Regions from separate parts of the Bizionia gelidisalsuginis genome, predicted to be linked through region 1. Evidence: riboswitches for the same ligand, from Rfam matches in the RefSeq annotation. Region 1 holds a riboswitch; the other holds the start of a gene.
The links. Region 1 has a riboswitch for S-adenosylmethionine ahead of ES677_RS13855 (hypothetical protein). Riboswitches for the same ligand answer to the same signal wherever they lie in the genome.
Positions count from the first base shown of each region.

Region 2: it holds a riboswitch for S-adenosylmethionine, as region 1 does, so the genes downstream of both, ES677_RS06105 (Na+/H+ antiporter NhaC family protein) here and ES677_RS13855 (hypothetical protein) in region 1, are expected to answer to the same signal.

Region 1 covers NZ_VSKN01000028.1:18,739-26,632, reverse strand. The annotation lists partial or broken gene ES677_RS13860 (transposase) at 1-185, shown strand, start outside; gene ES677_RS13855 (hypothetical protein) at 627-1,055, opposite strand; SAM-I-IV-variant riboswitch at 1,117-1,214, opposite strand; tRNA gene ES677_RS13850 (tRNA-Leu) at 1,317-1,402, opposite strand; tRNA gene ES677_RS13845 (tRNA-Lys) at 1,459-1,531, opposite strand; gene ES677_RS13840 (shikimate kinase) at 1,667-2,185, shown strand; gene ES677_RS13835 (phosphoribosyltransferase family protein) at 2,177-2,680, opposite strand; gene ES677_RS13830 (RNA-binding S4 domain-containing protein) at 2,732-3,106, opposite strand; gene ES677_RS13825 (FKBP-type peptidyl-prolyl cis-trans isomerase) at 3,184-4,170, shown strand; gene ES677_RS13820 (porin family protein) at 4,245-4,829, opposite strand; gene ES677_RS13815 (transketolase family protein) at 4,874-5,827, opposite strand; gene ES677_RS13810 (transketolase) at 5,876-6,721, opposite strand; gene tgt (tRNA guanosine(34) transglycosylase Tgt) at 7,013-7,894, shown strand, end outside.
Region 2 covers NZ_VSKN01000006.1:30,627-38,520, forward strand. The annotation lists gene ES677_RS06100 (SCO family protein) at 1-85, shown strand, start outside; gene ES677_RS06105 (Na+/H+ antiporter NhaC family protein) at 103-1,395, opposite strand; SAM-I-IV-variant riboswitch at 1,449-1,546, opposite strand; gene ES677_RS06110 (nitric-oxide reductase large subunit) at 1,990-4,215, opposite strand; gene ES677_RS06115 (cupin domain-containing protein) at 4,252-4,590, opposite strand; gene ES677_RS06120 (RrF2 family transcriptional regulator) at 4,659-5,093, opposite strand; gene ES677_RS06125 (DUF2130 domain-containing protein) at 5,306-6,577, shown strand; gene uraH (hydroxyisourate hydrolase) at 6,722-7,138, shown strand; gene ES677_RS06135 (amidohydrolase family protein) at 7,152-7,894, shown strand, end outside.

The DNA of each region.
Region 1 (7,894 bases):
CCTTCAATACCATTGCAAGGTCTATACAAATCCATTACAAACCAATTTTGAATTATTTTAACAACAGGAGCACCAATGCTTCCGCGGAATCTTTTAATGCAAAAATCAAAGAGTTCAGGTCGATGTTTAGAGGCGTAAGAGATGTTAAGTTTTTCTTGTTTAGACTTACTAAATTATATGCCTAATTTATGTCACTCCCCAAAAACATTCCTTGATCCACAACGACTTAGTTTAATTCCATTTTGGTGATTATTTTTTAATTTTGGAAGGTGTGAAAAATGTAATTTTTACAATCTCTTGCTTTTGTTTGCTAGTAACAGCTCTTATTGAGTGAAAGCTTTTACATTTATAAGGTATAATGGCATATTTTTGTACGTTAATGAGTCCTTAATATTTAATATCTGGGATAAAATCGTAATTATCTATTCCTTTTTGAAGTTTATGAAAAGCAGGTATCCCTTCGATAGTTGTATCGTGTAATCACCACTCTTTATGAACGTAGTTTGTTGGGACTTCATCGAATTTTATATTGTAGAATACCATTTCTAAACTCAGATATGTTTTGAATTTTATTTTTCGTGACATTTTAAAAGACTAGATTTAAGTAGCTAGAATAGGATTGGAATTTATTTCCAAAAATCGTAATTTAGTAAATTACCCATTTCAACAACTCTCATACCACTACTTAAGTTGCACGCAAAGATGTCTTCAATTTGGCTGTTTTCCTCGTGTATAATGTAGGCAAAAGCGGGTACAAGTTGGTTGGTGTAAAATTGATATACTTTATGATCACAATAGCAACTTTCGCAGTGACCTTTAATCATCGTGGTTTGTTTAAATCCTTTTTCTTTACAAGAGTCAAATACAACTTTCATAGACTTTAGAAACCTATATTTATCAAGATCTTGAAAATTCTGATCTTCCTCTATTAAAGGTTCAAAAATGGAAGTGTCTAGCGATTCGCAAGCTTTAATAAATGTGTTCTTAATGTGCAGAGCAGTTTCTCCAGTTGAGGAGTTTGCTTTCAATTTTAGTTTAATTAATTCAGTTTTCATAGTTATAATGTTTAAGATTAATAAAACACTGCGATAACAAATAAGCTAAAATAAAGTGAGGATTTAAACACTTTTTTCCTTTGTAAAGGCTCATTGTTTAAGCACCTTCGCGTGTTGTCGCAGGTTGCTATCTCATTAAAGAGATTCATAATGAAGTTATAAATATAGAAAAATTAAATGAGACTACAAAATATACAGTAACTATAGAGAAATGTATAAAAATATTGAATAGGGTATAAATTAAAAGATGATTTTTTAAAGTGCGCACGAGAAGATTCGAACTTCCACGACCTAAAGCGGTCACTGGCCCCTCAAGCCAGCGCGTCTACCAATTTCGCCACGTGCGCAGTATTAAAAAAAATATAAAGCAAAAAAAAAGTTAAGCGATGCTTAACTTTTTTAGTGACCGGGCTGGGGCTCGAACCCAGGACCCTCTCCTTAAAAGGGAGATGCTCTACCAACTGAGCTACCAGGTCAATGTTTTTTGTAGCCTTATTGCGGGTGCAAATATATAACCTTTTATCAATTACACAAGTCTGTATTGCTTTTTTTTTCGTTTTTTTGCAAAGCAATTTTCTATGTTTTTCAAAATCAATTCATAAGCTCAAAAAATGAAAATAATTATTTTAGGATATATGGCTTCAGGCAAGTCTTTTATTGGCAAAAAACTATCTACAATTTTAAAATACGAATTTATAGATTTAGATAATTATATAGCGTTGAAAGAAAATAAGTCGATAAAATCTATTTTTGAAGAGCACGGTGAGCTTTATTTCAGAAAAGTGGAACGCAAATACTTGCAAGAAGTGTTAGCGCGTGAGGACACCATTATTATTGCTTTAGGGGGAGGAACGCCTTGTTATTACGATAATATGGACGTAATAGGCACTGCAGAAAATATAAAATCGGTGTATCTAAGAGCGTCGATACCTACATTAGTAGAACGTTTAAAGCAAGAAAAGCACCAACGCCCATTAATTGCACATATAAAAACTGAAGACTTACTTACAGAGTTTATTGGTAAGCATTTATTTGAACGTTCCTATTTTTATAACCAAGCCAATTTTACCGTAGATGCTAATAAAAATTCTGAATTAATGTTAGAAGAACTTCAATTAAAACTATTGTAATCGGGCTTCAAAATGTTTGCCCTCTAGAATAACATCGATGTGTTCGTTTAATGAAGTCGATAACGAAATGCCTTTAAAATCGGCTTTTACAGGGAATTTTTTGTGGTTTCTGTTAACTAAAACAGCCGTTTTAAATTGTTTTAAAGGAACGTCTAAAAAATGGCGTACACCATAAACTAAAGTGGTTCCAGAGTTTAAAACATCGTCAATTAATACCACAGATTTGTTAGTATACTTTTCAGGTTTTAAAGACGTTTTAATTACTGCTCTAGGGTTTTTCTTGTCAATGCTCACTTTGCAAAGAATAGGCGCTATAGGCGAAATTTTACTTAATACCGTTTTTAGTTTTTTAGCTAAAATATAGCCATTGCGATCAATTCCTGCCAAAATAACTTCAGTTTCATCCATATTGCTTTCATAAATTTGATAAGCAATTCTCTTTATTTTATGATTAATCTCGTCGTGAGATAAAATACTGTTTTTTAAAGTTGTCATACGAAGTTATTTTAGTCAAATATAGAGTTGAATTGTTATTAAAACCAATTTTTACGATTCATTTTCTTTATAAATATCATCGATATCTCTTCGGTCTTTTTTTGTGGGGCGTCCAGTCCCTTTTTTTCTATAGTGATCTTTTGCGTGTTTCAACAACTCTTGCGCTTCAAAAGCTGATTTCGGGGTGGTGTCCACTCTGTAAATATCTACTAGTTTAGCACCAACCCTATTTGGTGGCACATCTAGAATAGATAAAGAATAGTTTATTTGATCTTTTCTTAATTCGATTTTATCGGTCGCAAATACATCACGACTAGGTTTTGCAGCTTGTCCGTTTACCTTAATATGTCCTTTTTTACATGCCGTTGTGGCAATGCTTCGGGTTTTATAGTATCTCACACACCATAAATACTTATCTATTCGCATATAATTAATTTAAATTCTACGTTAATGATATTGTACAAAATTATATTTAAACTTATCTTGCAGCAAAAATAAGCATTATGAAAATAACAAAACTTTTCTTAGTAACATTTGCTATCGGTATTATTCTGGTGTCTTGTAAAAAGGATGATGAGTTTACCACTCAATTTATTGAAAGAGACAGACAAGAAGTTTATAATGAAAATAGAGTCGACATTGAAGCGTTTTTAGAAAGTTACACTTTTAATTATGCTGAATTCCAAGAAAATCTTGCTTATAGTGATTTATCTACATCGCCACCAACTATAACGCCAAACGATTCTTATAAGATAGAATTTACCGAGCTCACGGAAACGTCTACAGATTTGTCTATTATGTCTTTTTTAAATAGTGCTACGTATCCAAAATTAGAAATAGATACGGTATATCAAGATGGGGTAGATTATGAGCTCTATATATTAAAAGTTAGAGAAGGTTTAGGAGACGATGTTCACCGTCTTGATAAAGCATCTGTACTCTATAAAGGATCTTTGCCAGATGGGACTATTTTTGATAGCGCTGTAACGGTTAATACGTCTTTTAATTTAACAGCTGTGGGCGCTCAAGCTGGAGTTATTACCGGATTTAGAGAAGGCTTGGTAAAGTTTAAAGCTTCTGAAGGGTTTACCGATAACGCTAGTGGAGAAACAGTTTATCATAATCATGGAATTGGTGCTGTTTTTGTGCCTTCAGGGTTAGGGTATTTTTCTTCTACTGTAAATGAAATACCTAGTTACTCTCCTGTTTTCTTTAGATTTAGAGTTATTACAAGAAGTAATACCGATTTTGATTTAGATGGCGTGCCTTCACACTTAGAAGATTTAGAAGGTGATGGTTATGGTTTTAGCGATGATACTGATGGCGACGGATTGCCAAATTTTATTGATAATGATGATGATGGTGACGGTGTTTTAACACGTTATGAAGATATTAATGAAGACGGAGATCCTACTAATGATGATACAAATGGAAATGGAACGCCTAATTATTTAGACGCAACATCTACCGAATCTATAGAGAACAACTAATATAAAAAGCAAATCACAAAATAAAAAAAGCCAACTCGAACGAGTTGGCTTTTTTTTGTGATTAATTTTAAACACTATAGTAAAATTGATAACGATAAAATAAGCTGATGCGCTCGCACATCTAAACGGTTTATATTAGTCGTGGAGTTATCACTAATTAAAGATACTTCTTTGTCATTAAAACCTCTTTCGTAGCGGAGATCAATCCCTACTTTATTAAAGCTTAATGCAACACCTAGATTGAGTCCCACGGTGAAATCACTTTTAAAATCGCCGATTGTTGCGTTTTCAAAATCTGAGTCTATAATATACTGTAGAGAGGGGCCTGCAAACACTTGCAATGGACCAATTATATGTAAACCGACTAAAAGTGGAGCGTCTAGTTTTTGTAATTTAAAACTACCTGAAGAATAATCAGTTTCTGTTTTAGTATACATTAATTCGGGGCGAAAATAAAAGTTCCCCCCCATTTTACCAAAAACGCCTATATGGTAGCCTATGGTCGATTCTGGGCTTTCGGACGATTGCTTTGCAGCATTATAATAATCGCCGTTGGCATTATAATTAACACCTCCTTTTAAACCAAAACCGCTTTGTTCTTGCGCAAAAACTGAAGTGATTGCCACTAAAAACAAAGCGGTAGTTACTATTTTTTTCATAATCATCGTTTTGTGTGATTAGTTAAAACGACAATTAATCTAATTTATTTTCTTGATATTACTTTTTCGCAAGCTTTAACAATGGCGTCACTATTCAATCCATATTTTTCCATAAGCTGCGCTGGAGTTCCAGATTCGCCAAAAGTATCGTTGGTTGCTACAAACTCTTGAGGGGTTGGTTTATGTTGCGATAACACACGGGCAACACTTTCTCCTAAACCTCCTAAATGGTTATGCTCTTCAGCAGTGACTATACATTTTGTCTTACTTACAGAATCAATAATTGCCTGGGCATCTAACGGTTTTATGGTGTGAATATTAATGACTTCAGCCGAAATTCCTTTTTCATTTAATTCTTTTGAAGCTTCTAAAGCTTCCCAAACTAAATGTCCAGTGGCTACAATGGTAACATCGGCACCATCAACAAGATGTAGAGCTTTTCCTATTTCAAATTTTTGATCTTCAGGCGTAAAGTTTGCTACCGACGGTCTCCCGAAACGTAAATAAACAGGGCCTTCATAATCTGCAATGGCTAGTGTTGCTGCTTTTGTTTGGTTGTAATCGCAAGGGTTAATCACGGTCATACCTGGCAACATTTTCATTAGCCCAATATCTTCTAATATTTGGTGTGTTGCACCATCTTCACCTAAAGTTAACCCCGCGTGAGAAGCACAAATTTTTACATTCTTTCCAGAATAGGCAACACTTTGTCTTATTTGATCGTAAACACGACCGGTAGAAAAGTTAGCAAAGGTTCCTGTAAACGGTATTTTTCCTCCAATAGTTAAACCAGCAGCCATTCCAATCATGTTGGCTTCAGCGATTCCGACTTGAAAAAAACGTTCTGGATTATTTTTCTTAAAATCGTCCATTTTTAGCGAGCCAATTAAATCGGCACACAATGCAACGACATTTTCATTTGTTTTTCCAAGCTCTGTTAACCCTGCTCCAAAACCTGAACGTGTATCTTTATTTCCTGTGTTTTCGTATGTTTTCATAAATAATGCCCTAAAAAAGGGATGTTTTAAATTGAACTAGATATTGGTTTAATAATCTCCTAAAGTTTCAGCGTTTTGGCTTAAGCCTTCAGCTAATTGCTCATCGTTAGGCGCTTTTCCGTGCCAAGCGTGCGTATGCATCATAAAATCGACACCGTTACCCATTACGGTATGTAGTAATACACAAACAGGTTTGCCGTTGCCAGTTTTAGATTTCGCCTCGGCCATTCCTTTTAAAACCGCTTCTATATTATTTCCTTTTTCAATATCAATAACAATCCATCCAAAAGCTTCAAACTTAGCACGCACACTTCCTAAAGATAAAACAGTCTCTGTAGCACCGTCAATTTGCTGACCGTTTAAATCGATTGTAGAAATAAGATTGTCCACATTATTACCGGCAGCATACATAATGGCTTCCCAATTTTGGCCTTCTTGTAACTCACCATCACCATGTAAACTATATACTAAATGCTTACAACCGTTAAGTTTTTTAGCTTGAGCAGCACCTAAGGCAACACTCATACCTTGACCTAACGAACCAGAAGCGATTCTTATTCCTGGCAAACCTTCGTGCGTTGTTGGGTGACCTTGTAAACGTGAATTTAATAAACGAAACGTACTTAATTCGTCTACAGGAAAATAACCTGTTCGTGCAAGAACACTATAAAAAACTGGAGAAATGTGGCCGTTAGAAAGAAAAAACAAATCTTCTCCAATTCCGTCCATATCAAAACCATCTTTTCTGTCCATAATGTCGTTATAAAGTGCTACAAGAAATTCTGCGCAGCCTAAAGAACCCCCAGGATGTCCAGAGTTTACTTTGTGAACCATACGTAAAATATCTCTGCGCACTTGGGTTGTAATGTCTTCTAGTTGTTGTGTGTTTGGCATTTTATTTAGCTTAATTTATATACTGCAAAAATAGTTTATTATATAGTTTATACAAAACAGATTAACGGCACTTATCAACCAAAGCCAATAATTTGCTAACAATTTTAAGTATTAACGCTGAAAAGTTCTCAGATAAAACGTGTTATGTCGTGTACGCGACAGTTTCCTTTATTTTAAGGGGAAGTCTTTTAATTTAACGATAACAGACATAATCTGCCTAAAATAATCATAAATAGAATTTAAAAATTAAAAAATTATAGTAGGTTTGCGAACTGAAGATTACAATGCACTATGACATTCGATTTAAAAGGAAAAGATACACAAAGTAACGCTAGAGCGGGAGTACTTACAACCGATCACGGTATTATTGAAACTCCGATTTTTATGCCCGTAGGTACCGTTGGTACTGTTAAAGGTGTTCACCAAAGAGAGTTAAAGGAGGAGGTTAATCCAGATATTATTTTAGGTAATACCTATCACTTGTACTTGAGACCACAAATAGACGTTTTAGAAAAAGCGGGTGGTTTACATAAATTTATGAATTGGGATCGAAATATTTTAACCGATTCTGGAGGATACCAAGTGTATTCTTTATCTGCAAATAGAAAAATTAAAGAGGAAGGGGTAAAGTTTAAATCGCACATTGACGGAAGTTACCATTTTTTTACTCCAGAAAATGTAATGGAAATTCAACGTAGTATTGGTGCCGATATTATTATGGCCTTCGACGAGTGTACGCCATATCCTTGCGATTATAATTATGCAAAACGGTCGATGCACATGACGCACCGTTGGTTAGATCGCTGTATTTCACATCTAGATAAAACACCTTTAAAATACGACTATTCTCAAGCTTTTTTCCCGATTGTTCAAGGAAGTACTTACAAGGATTTACGTAAGCAGTCTGCCGAATATATCGCGAATGCTGGAGCAGTTGGAAACGCTATTGGCGGATTGTCTGTGGGTGAACCTGCTGAGGAAATGTATGCAATGACCGAAGTGGTAACAGCTATTTTACCGGAAGATAAACCCCGCTATTTAATGGGGGTGGGAACACCAATTAATATCCTAGAGAATATTGCTTTAGGAGTCGACATGTTCGATTGTGTAATGCCGACTCGTAATGCCAGAAACGGAATGCTTTTTACGGCTCACGGTACCATAAATATTAAA
Region 2 (7,894 bases), on a different contig from region 1:
TATTAGAGGTATTTATAATGGGGTAAATGCTACGGCAATACAACAACTTATAGACGATGTTAAAACATTGAAGCTAGAAAATTAAGTTTTAAGTTTATTGCATTATTCCCTTTTTAAGCCTATAAACAATGCTGTCGACACAAAAAGTAAAAGTAGGTACCAGGTATTAGAGAGTAAACCGAGGTAGCCTATTTTTCCGTTAGCGAAACTCAAAATCATTAATACTTGAGCGCCGTATGGCAAAATACCCTGACTAATACATGCAAAAACATCTAGAATGGATGCTGTTTTTTTGTTATCTAAGTCGTATTCGTCATTAATTGATTTTGCTATAGATCCAGAAATAATAATAGCAACCGTATTATTTGCGATGGCGACATTAATACTCGAGACTAACGCGGCAATCCCGAACTGCGCTGTTTTCTTATTTTTTATTAGGGTTTTTATTTTCTGCAAAATAAACGCAATGCCACCATTTTTAGCAACCAAAGCTGCTAAACCACCGGTTAATAGCGAGAGTAGGAATATTTCGGTCATATTGGTAAAGCCTGAGTAGGCGATACGCGTAAATTCGATAATTGAAAAATCGTTATAATACAGTCCTAAAACCCCCGCGGAGAGTACACCTAAAACTAAAGTTACGAATACATTGATACCGATAAGAGATAAAATTATAACAATTAAATACGGGGCTATCTTAAGTATGGAATAGGTGTAATCTAAAGTTTCCGGTGTATTAGTCCCTAGACTTAAGCCTTGATAAATAAGAATCCCGATTGTAAAAATAGCAGCTGGTAAAGCTATTTTAATATTTTCTTTAAACTTGTCACTCATTCTAACCCCCAAAGACTGTGTGGCAGCTATTGTGGTATCGGAGATTACCGATAAATTATCGCCAAACATAGCCCCCCCCAATAGAGCACCACATAAAATACCCAAAGACAGATCCCCTTTATCTGTAAACCCAATAACAATAGGGGCTAAAGCTACAATAGCACCAACGGAAGTTCCTGTAGAAACCGACAAAAAAGCGGCAATAATAAAGACGCCAAAATAAATATATTGAATGTTTATAACATCTAACCCTAAGTTAACAATGGTATCTACACTTCCGGTGGCTTTGGTTACTGCAGCAAAAGCGCCTGCTAGTAAATAGATTAAACACATCGTTAGTATTTTATCGTCTCCACAACCTTTTAAAAGCGTACCGATTTTTGAATTTACAGACTGTTTAAATATAAGGAATGCTGCAAGAATTCCTGCAATTACGGCTATAGGAGCGGGTAGTGCATAGAAATCATTTTGAATGAGCCCGACACTTAAAAAAGTGATGATAAATACAAAAAAAGGTAGTAACGCCTTAAAGCTTGGGGTAATAGATTTAATCTGAGTCATTAGTCTGTTGTTGCAGAATCGCAATAATAAAATAACAGCAAATAAAGGGGAATTGAGTTAACGTTTTTTCCAAAGTATTTGGCTTATCATTTGTAGCACCTTGCTCGTTACTGCAGGTTGCTATCTCTTTTTGAGATTCTTGATAATTAAGTGCACAAAACTAAATCATTTTTGATTACTAAAACTTAAAGCTTTGTTATTTTTTAGAAAGATTTTAAACGTGTAACTGAAATTTGAGAGCTTAAAACAGTTATAAACACAGGCAATCATCAAATAAAATAAAAATATAAAAGTGCACTGTTTCGGGTGAATTTATAATAATGAATTGATTTTCAGTCGGTAATAGCATTAGGGTGAAGAAAACTTGAAGAGGGGTTAAAGTTGAAAAAAAATAATTTACGACCATTGAAACTAGAGCTATTCCGCAGAAAACAATAGAAAAAGAAACAGTATTGTCTCATAAAAGACGCAAGACTAAATTTTAACTATTTAAAAAACGAATCTGTTTTTAATCGTGTCACTAATATAAAAGTAAAAAAAAAGAGGTCGACATAACTATGTCGACCTCTTAAAAAACTCTTTAATTGTTAAAAACTATTCTATATTTTTTCTTCGGAAATTGTATAAGGTTTCATCAATCGTGAACCAACAGAAATAGAAGATTCCGGCAGAGAAAATGATATCACCAATCATACGCATCCATTTAAGGGTTTGAACCACTGGAGAATAGAGTAATTCGGCTTCTCTAGCATACGAGTATCCTTTGGTGATAGACGTATACGCCTGAATGATTCCTATGGGTAATAAACTAAACAAAACCATTGCTGTCAACCCGATATTTAGTAACCAAAAGGCACGCTTAAGTTTAGTGTTTTGCCACACGCGATCTGAATAAAAACGAAGACAGATAATAATGAAACCCATTCCTAACATTCCGTACACCCCGAATAAAGCGGTGTGAGCGTGCACTGCAGTAGTATTTAAACCTTGAATATAGTACAATGCAATTGGCGGATTAATTAAAAAACCGAATACACCAGCCCCGATGAAATTCCAGAATGCTACAGCGATAAAGAAAAATATAGGCCATTTGTATTTCTGAATCCAATCTTTACTTTTTAATAAATTCCAGTTTTCTCTAATTTCGAAGCCCATTAAAGTTAATGGTACCACTTCTAAAGCACTAAATGTGGCTCCTAAAGCGATGGCTTGTACGGGAGTTCCTGAATAGTATAAATGGTGTAGTGTTCCTATAATTCCACCTGCTAAAAATATCGCTGCCGATGCTACCGATACGCGACCAGCAGTTTTAGGGGAAATAACTTTCATTCTAGAAAAAATAAAAGCGATAACTACCGTCGCAAAAACTTCGAAGAAACCTTCTACCCATAAGTGAACTAGCCACCATCTCCAGTAATTAATAACGGGTAAACTACTGTTTTCGCCATACATTAAGCCGGAGAAAAAGAACATACCAATCGCCATAACAGAGATTAATAAAATGATAATTAAGTGCTTGGACTCGTCATTTTTTCTAATAGCAAATATTAGGTGTCTGCTGACCATAATAACCCATAAAACGAGGCCTATTGCTAGAAATATTTGCCAAAAACGTCCTAAATCCATATACTCATACCCTTGGTGACCAAAGAAAAAGTTGGTCGTTAAATCTAAGAATTGGTGTACACCAAGCCATTCGCCAAGCATAGAGCCTAAAACGATAATTATTAAGGCAATAAACAGGAAGTTAATACCAAATACTTGGTATTTCATTTCTTTACCAGAAATCATAGGAGCTAAAAATAATCCTGTCGCTAACCATGTTGCGGCAATCCAAAAAATAGCTAATTGTGTGTGCCATGTTCGTGTGATTGAATAGGGCAAAATACTAGATAAGTCGAAACCAAAAAACGCCTGACCTTCAACGGTGTAATGCACGGTTATAATACCTAAGACAACTTGTAAAGCGATAAGTAAAGAAATAACAATAAAGTACTTTAATACTGCTTTTTGAGACGATACCAATTGCAATTTCGCTAAGGGATCGCTATTTGGTTTTTCTAAAACTTCACCTTTTTCATGGTTTCTTAAATAATAGTAGGTCAACATCCCAATAAATAGTAACAGTAAAACGATAGATAATCCAGACCAGATTAACGAATCGTCTGTAATTAGGTTATCAATTAACGGTTCGTGTGGCCAGTTAGACGTATACGTATAATCCTTTTCTGGTCGGTTTGTACTTGCCGCCCAAGAGGTCCAAAATAAGAATGCATTTAGTTGTTCAAGCTTCACTTTGTCGGTTAATGCGCCTTTTGGAATGGCGTATTGTTCGTGACCATCAGAAAAAATAGAACTATAATGTTTTATGTTTGCTGAAATCGCATCCCAACGAATTTGCGAAATGGTAATGGTTTTAGTGTCGGCATTAAACGTATTAGTTTTAATGTCTTTAATTAAGCGGGCTTTAATGGCTGCTTTTTTCTCGACATCTAAATCGTTGTAAGCAGTATTAAAATCGGTTTGCGCCCAATGCTCTAGCATATAAACGGCTTCTTTATGTATCCAATCGGCTGTCCAGTCTGGAGCAACGTAACTTCCGTGTCCCCAAATAGAGCCCACTTCCATACCACCGATCGATTCCCATACATTCTGTCCGATTTGTATATCGGCTTTGGTGTAAACGCGTTCGTTAGTTTCTTTAATTATTACTTGTTCTGGAATGGGAGGTTGTGTTTGGTACACCTCGGTACCAATCCATATTAATACTATAAATGACAGTACGACAACGCTTATAAAAGCGATCCATATTTTTCTCATGGTTTTTTATATTTAGTTTTTTTTTGGGGGGAGTAGTTAGTTTACAACACTTTTTACGCGATCTACGCTGTCATTTTTAGACAAGGATAGGCGTATAATACAATCTTCAGTGCAGTTTAAATCGTGAGGTACATTAGCTTCTAGGGCAATTAAATCTCCTTTTTTAAGTGATAGTTTTTCGCCTTTTACACCGAAGTCTATTGCACCTTGAAAAATGGCGACAACAATAGGTGCGGGCGCTTTGTGCTCTTTCATTGTTTGTCCTTTGCGCATGACGATTCTAATTTCTTTAGAGTGATCGGTGTCGAGAAGCACGCTAATGGCAGGTTTATCAGTGTTGTAGACCAATTGGTCTGTTATTGATGCTGTTTTCATAAATATTGGGATTGAATTATTAATTGTTATATAAAAAGGTCTTTTTATCCTTTATAAGCTTAAATAGGTTATGTTTTTAAGTGGAAGATATCTAATTCCATATCATTCACTAACATTAAAAGCGTCGTGTTTTGCAACATATTTTTAAGTTCTTCTCTTATGGCCACAAACTTAAAGTGTAGTGGGCAAGGTTTCTTATCGTTGCATTGCTTAAGTCCTAAACCGCAACCGGTGTAAATAGAATCGCCGTCTAAAACCTCTACTATAGCACTTAAATTTAATGTTTTCATTGCTTCAGTTTCGATAAAAAATCCACCGTGTGGCCCTTTAATAGAGTTCACTATATTGTTTTTAGTTAGCTGTTGTAATATTTTAGCTGTAAAAGCTTGTGGAGAATCTATAGCTTCAGAAATAGTAGTTAAACTCACTTTTGTTCCTAAATGCGATTGCTGGCCTATAAAAATAGTCGCTCGCAGTCCGTATTCACAAGATTTTGAAAACATAATTATTATTTAGACTGCAAAAGTAAATCAAAAAACATAAAAGACAATGATATCTTTTATTATTTTTAGTAAAAAGGGCGTAAAATTTTAATAATTAAACTCCTTCATAATTTAAAGTGTTTTTAAGTTGTCATTTAGCACTGTTTCCTATAGTTTTGATATCAGTAAGATGTACCTTCTGGTATTGTTATTAGTTTTAAGAAATACAACCTATGATTAACGAAACCCAAATAAAATGTCCAAATTGTGGCACCTCGATAGATGTTCAAGATATTTTATCGCACCAATTAGAAGAAGAAATAAAACAAAAATACCAATCTGAAATTGCTTTAGAAAAAAAGAAGTACGAAGCGCAAGAGGTAAAGCTGAAGGAAGAAAAACTACGTTTCGAGCAAAAGAAAAAACAAGAAAACGAAATATTTCAAGAGCGTTTAGAACTTCAGATGAAGGAAAGAAGCAAAATTCTTGAACACAAGATAAAGTCTAAATTAACTGAAGAACAATCTGAGCAGTTTAAAGCCCTTCAAACGGAATTAAACGAAAAATCTGAGCAGGTAAAAGAGTTGAATAGATCGAAAGCCGAAATTGAAAAATTAAAACGTGAAAAAGGCGAATTAAAAGAAGCAGCGGAAGCGGAAGCGCAGAAAAACCTCAATGCCACTTTAATTTCTGAAAAGGAAAAAATAAGAAAAGCCGAAGAAGACAAAAACGAATTGCGTTTTAAAGAAATGCAAAAGCAGTTGGAAGATCAAAAAAAACTGACTGAAGAAATGAAGCGCAAGCAGGAGCAAGGCTCGATGCAGTTGCAAGGGGAGGTTCAGGAATTAGCAATTGAAGAGTGGTTAGCGGCAAAATTTCCTTTAGATACAATTGAGGAGATTAAAAAAGGAGCACGTGGCGGCGATTGTATACAGATTGTAAATACGCGCACCGAGCAAAACTGCGGTAAAATTTATTACGAAAGTAAGCGCACAAAGGATTTTCAGCCGACGTGGATTGAAAAATTTAAAAATGATATTCGAGAAAAAGGGGCAAATATAGGGGTATTAGTCACCGAAGTAATGCCGTCGGATATGGACCGAATGGGATTAAGAGATGGTATTTGGATTTGTAATTACGATGAGTTTAAAGGTCTTTGTAACGTGTTACGCGAATCGATTGTAAAAGTTAATTTGGCAATTAGCAGTCAGGAAAATAAAGGTGATAAAATGCATATGCTGTACGATTATTTAACCAGCAATCAGTTTAAAATGCAAATTGAAGCGATTGTTGAAGGATTTACATCGATGAAAACGGCTCTAGATAAAGAAAAACGCGCGATGGGGCGTCTTTGGAAAGAACGCGAAAAGCAAATTGAAAAAGTCACGGCTAATACCATCGATATGCACGCGTCTATAAAAGGTATTGCCGGAAGCGCCGTGGGTACTATTAAATCGTTGGAATTGTATGACGAGACTGACGAGACTTTAGAGTTAGACACTTAGTAGTAAGGTCGTTTAAGACAAAAAGAATGTTTTGTTAGAATACACTTTAACTAAGATTTATAGCTAATTGAGGAGCTAATTGAGGAGCTAATTGAACTTGATGTAGTATTTTTATTTTCGAGTTTAATAAAAAAGTAGAACAAAATGAAACTATTTAAATCTTCCATTCTGGTTATTGTGTTTTTAGCGGTGACCAATTTCTCTTGTGCGCAACAAAAGCAATACCAATTATCAACTCATATATTAGACGTTTCAGAAGGACTTCCGGTAGCCAATGTTTCTATTAAGTTAGAAAAAATGAACACCGAAACAAAAAAATGGGAGTTTATCGGGCAAAAAGAAACTTCAGAAAAAGGTAGAATAAATGATTTCTTGCCTTTAGAAAACGAAAATAATGGTGTGTACCGGTTTACTTTTTTAACGGCCGATTACTTTAAAAAAAATGGCAAAGAATCTTTTTATCCGTTTATAGAAGTCGTTTTCGACATTAAGGAAAATACTCATTATCACGTTCCAATTACGTTATCTGCTTATGGGTATTCAACGTACCGCGGAAATTAAATCTTTATAATATATGTTAGATTTATTGATTAAAAACGCAAGAATTGAAGGTTATGAGACGCCGGTTTCTATTGGTGTTACAAACGGAATAATTACTTGTATAGAGGCGATTATTAATAGTGACGCAGAAATAATTTATGATGCTAATGATCATTTTGTATGTTCTGGTTTTTACGAGAGTCATATTCATTTAGATAAAGCATGTATCTTAGAGCGTTGTACGATTGCGGAAGGGACATTAGCGGAGGCGGTTTCAGAAACTGGAAACGCAAAAAAAGAGTTTACTGAAGAAGATGTCTTTGAAAGAGCGCGTCGCGTGGTTGAAATGGCCATTAAGAAAGGAACGATGGGATTACGAACTTTTGTAGAAACGGACCCAAAAACAGAATTACGTGCTTTTGAAGCTATTAAAAGAGTAAGAAAACGATACGCTTTTGCTATCGATATGGAAATTTGTGCATTTGCACAGGAAGGATTAACCACAGAAAAGCAAACCCAGCGTTTGCTGAGAAAAGCTTTACAAAATGGAGCCGATTTGGTTGGAGGCTGCCCTTATAAAGATGAAAACCCCTATGAACATATTGAAATAATTTTTGATTTAGCGGAAGAATTTGACGTAAATGTCGATTTTCATTTGGATTTCGACTTGGATCCTAACAATTCTAGTATCCCAAAAATAGCTGAAGAAACTAAAAACAGAAACTATGAAGGGCGCGTGTCTATTGGTCACGTTACCAAATTGTCTGCAATGCCCAG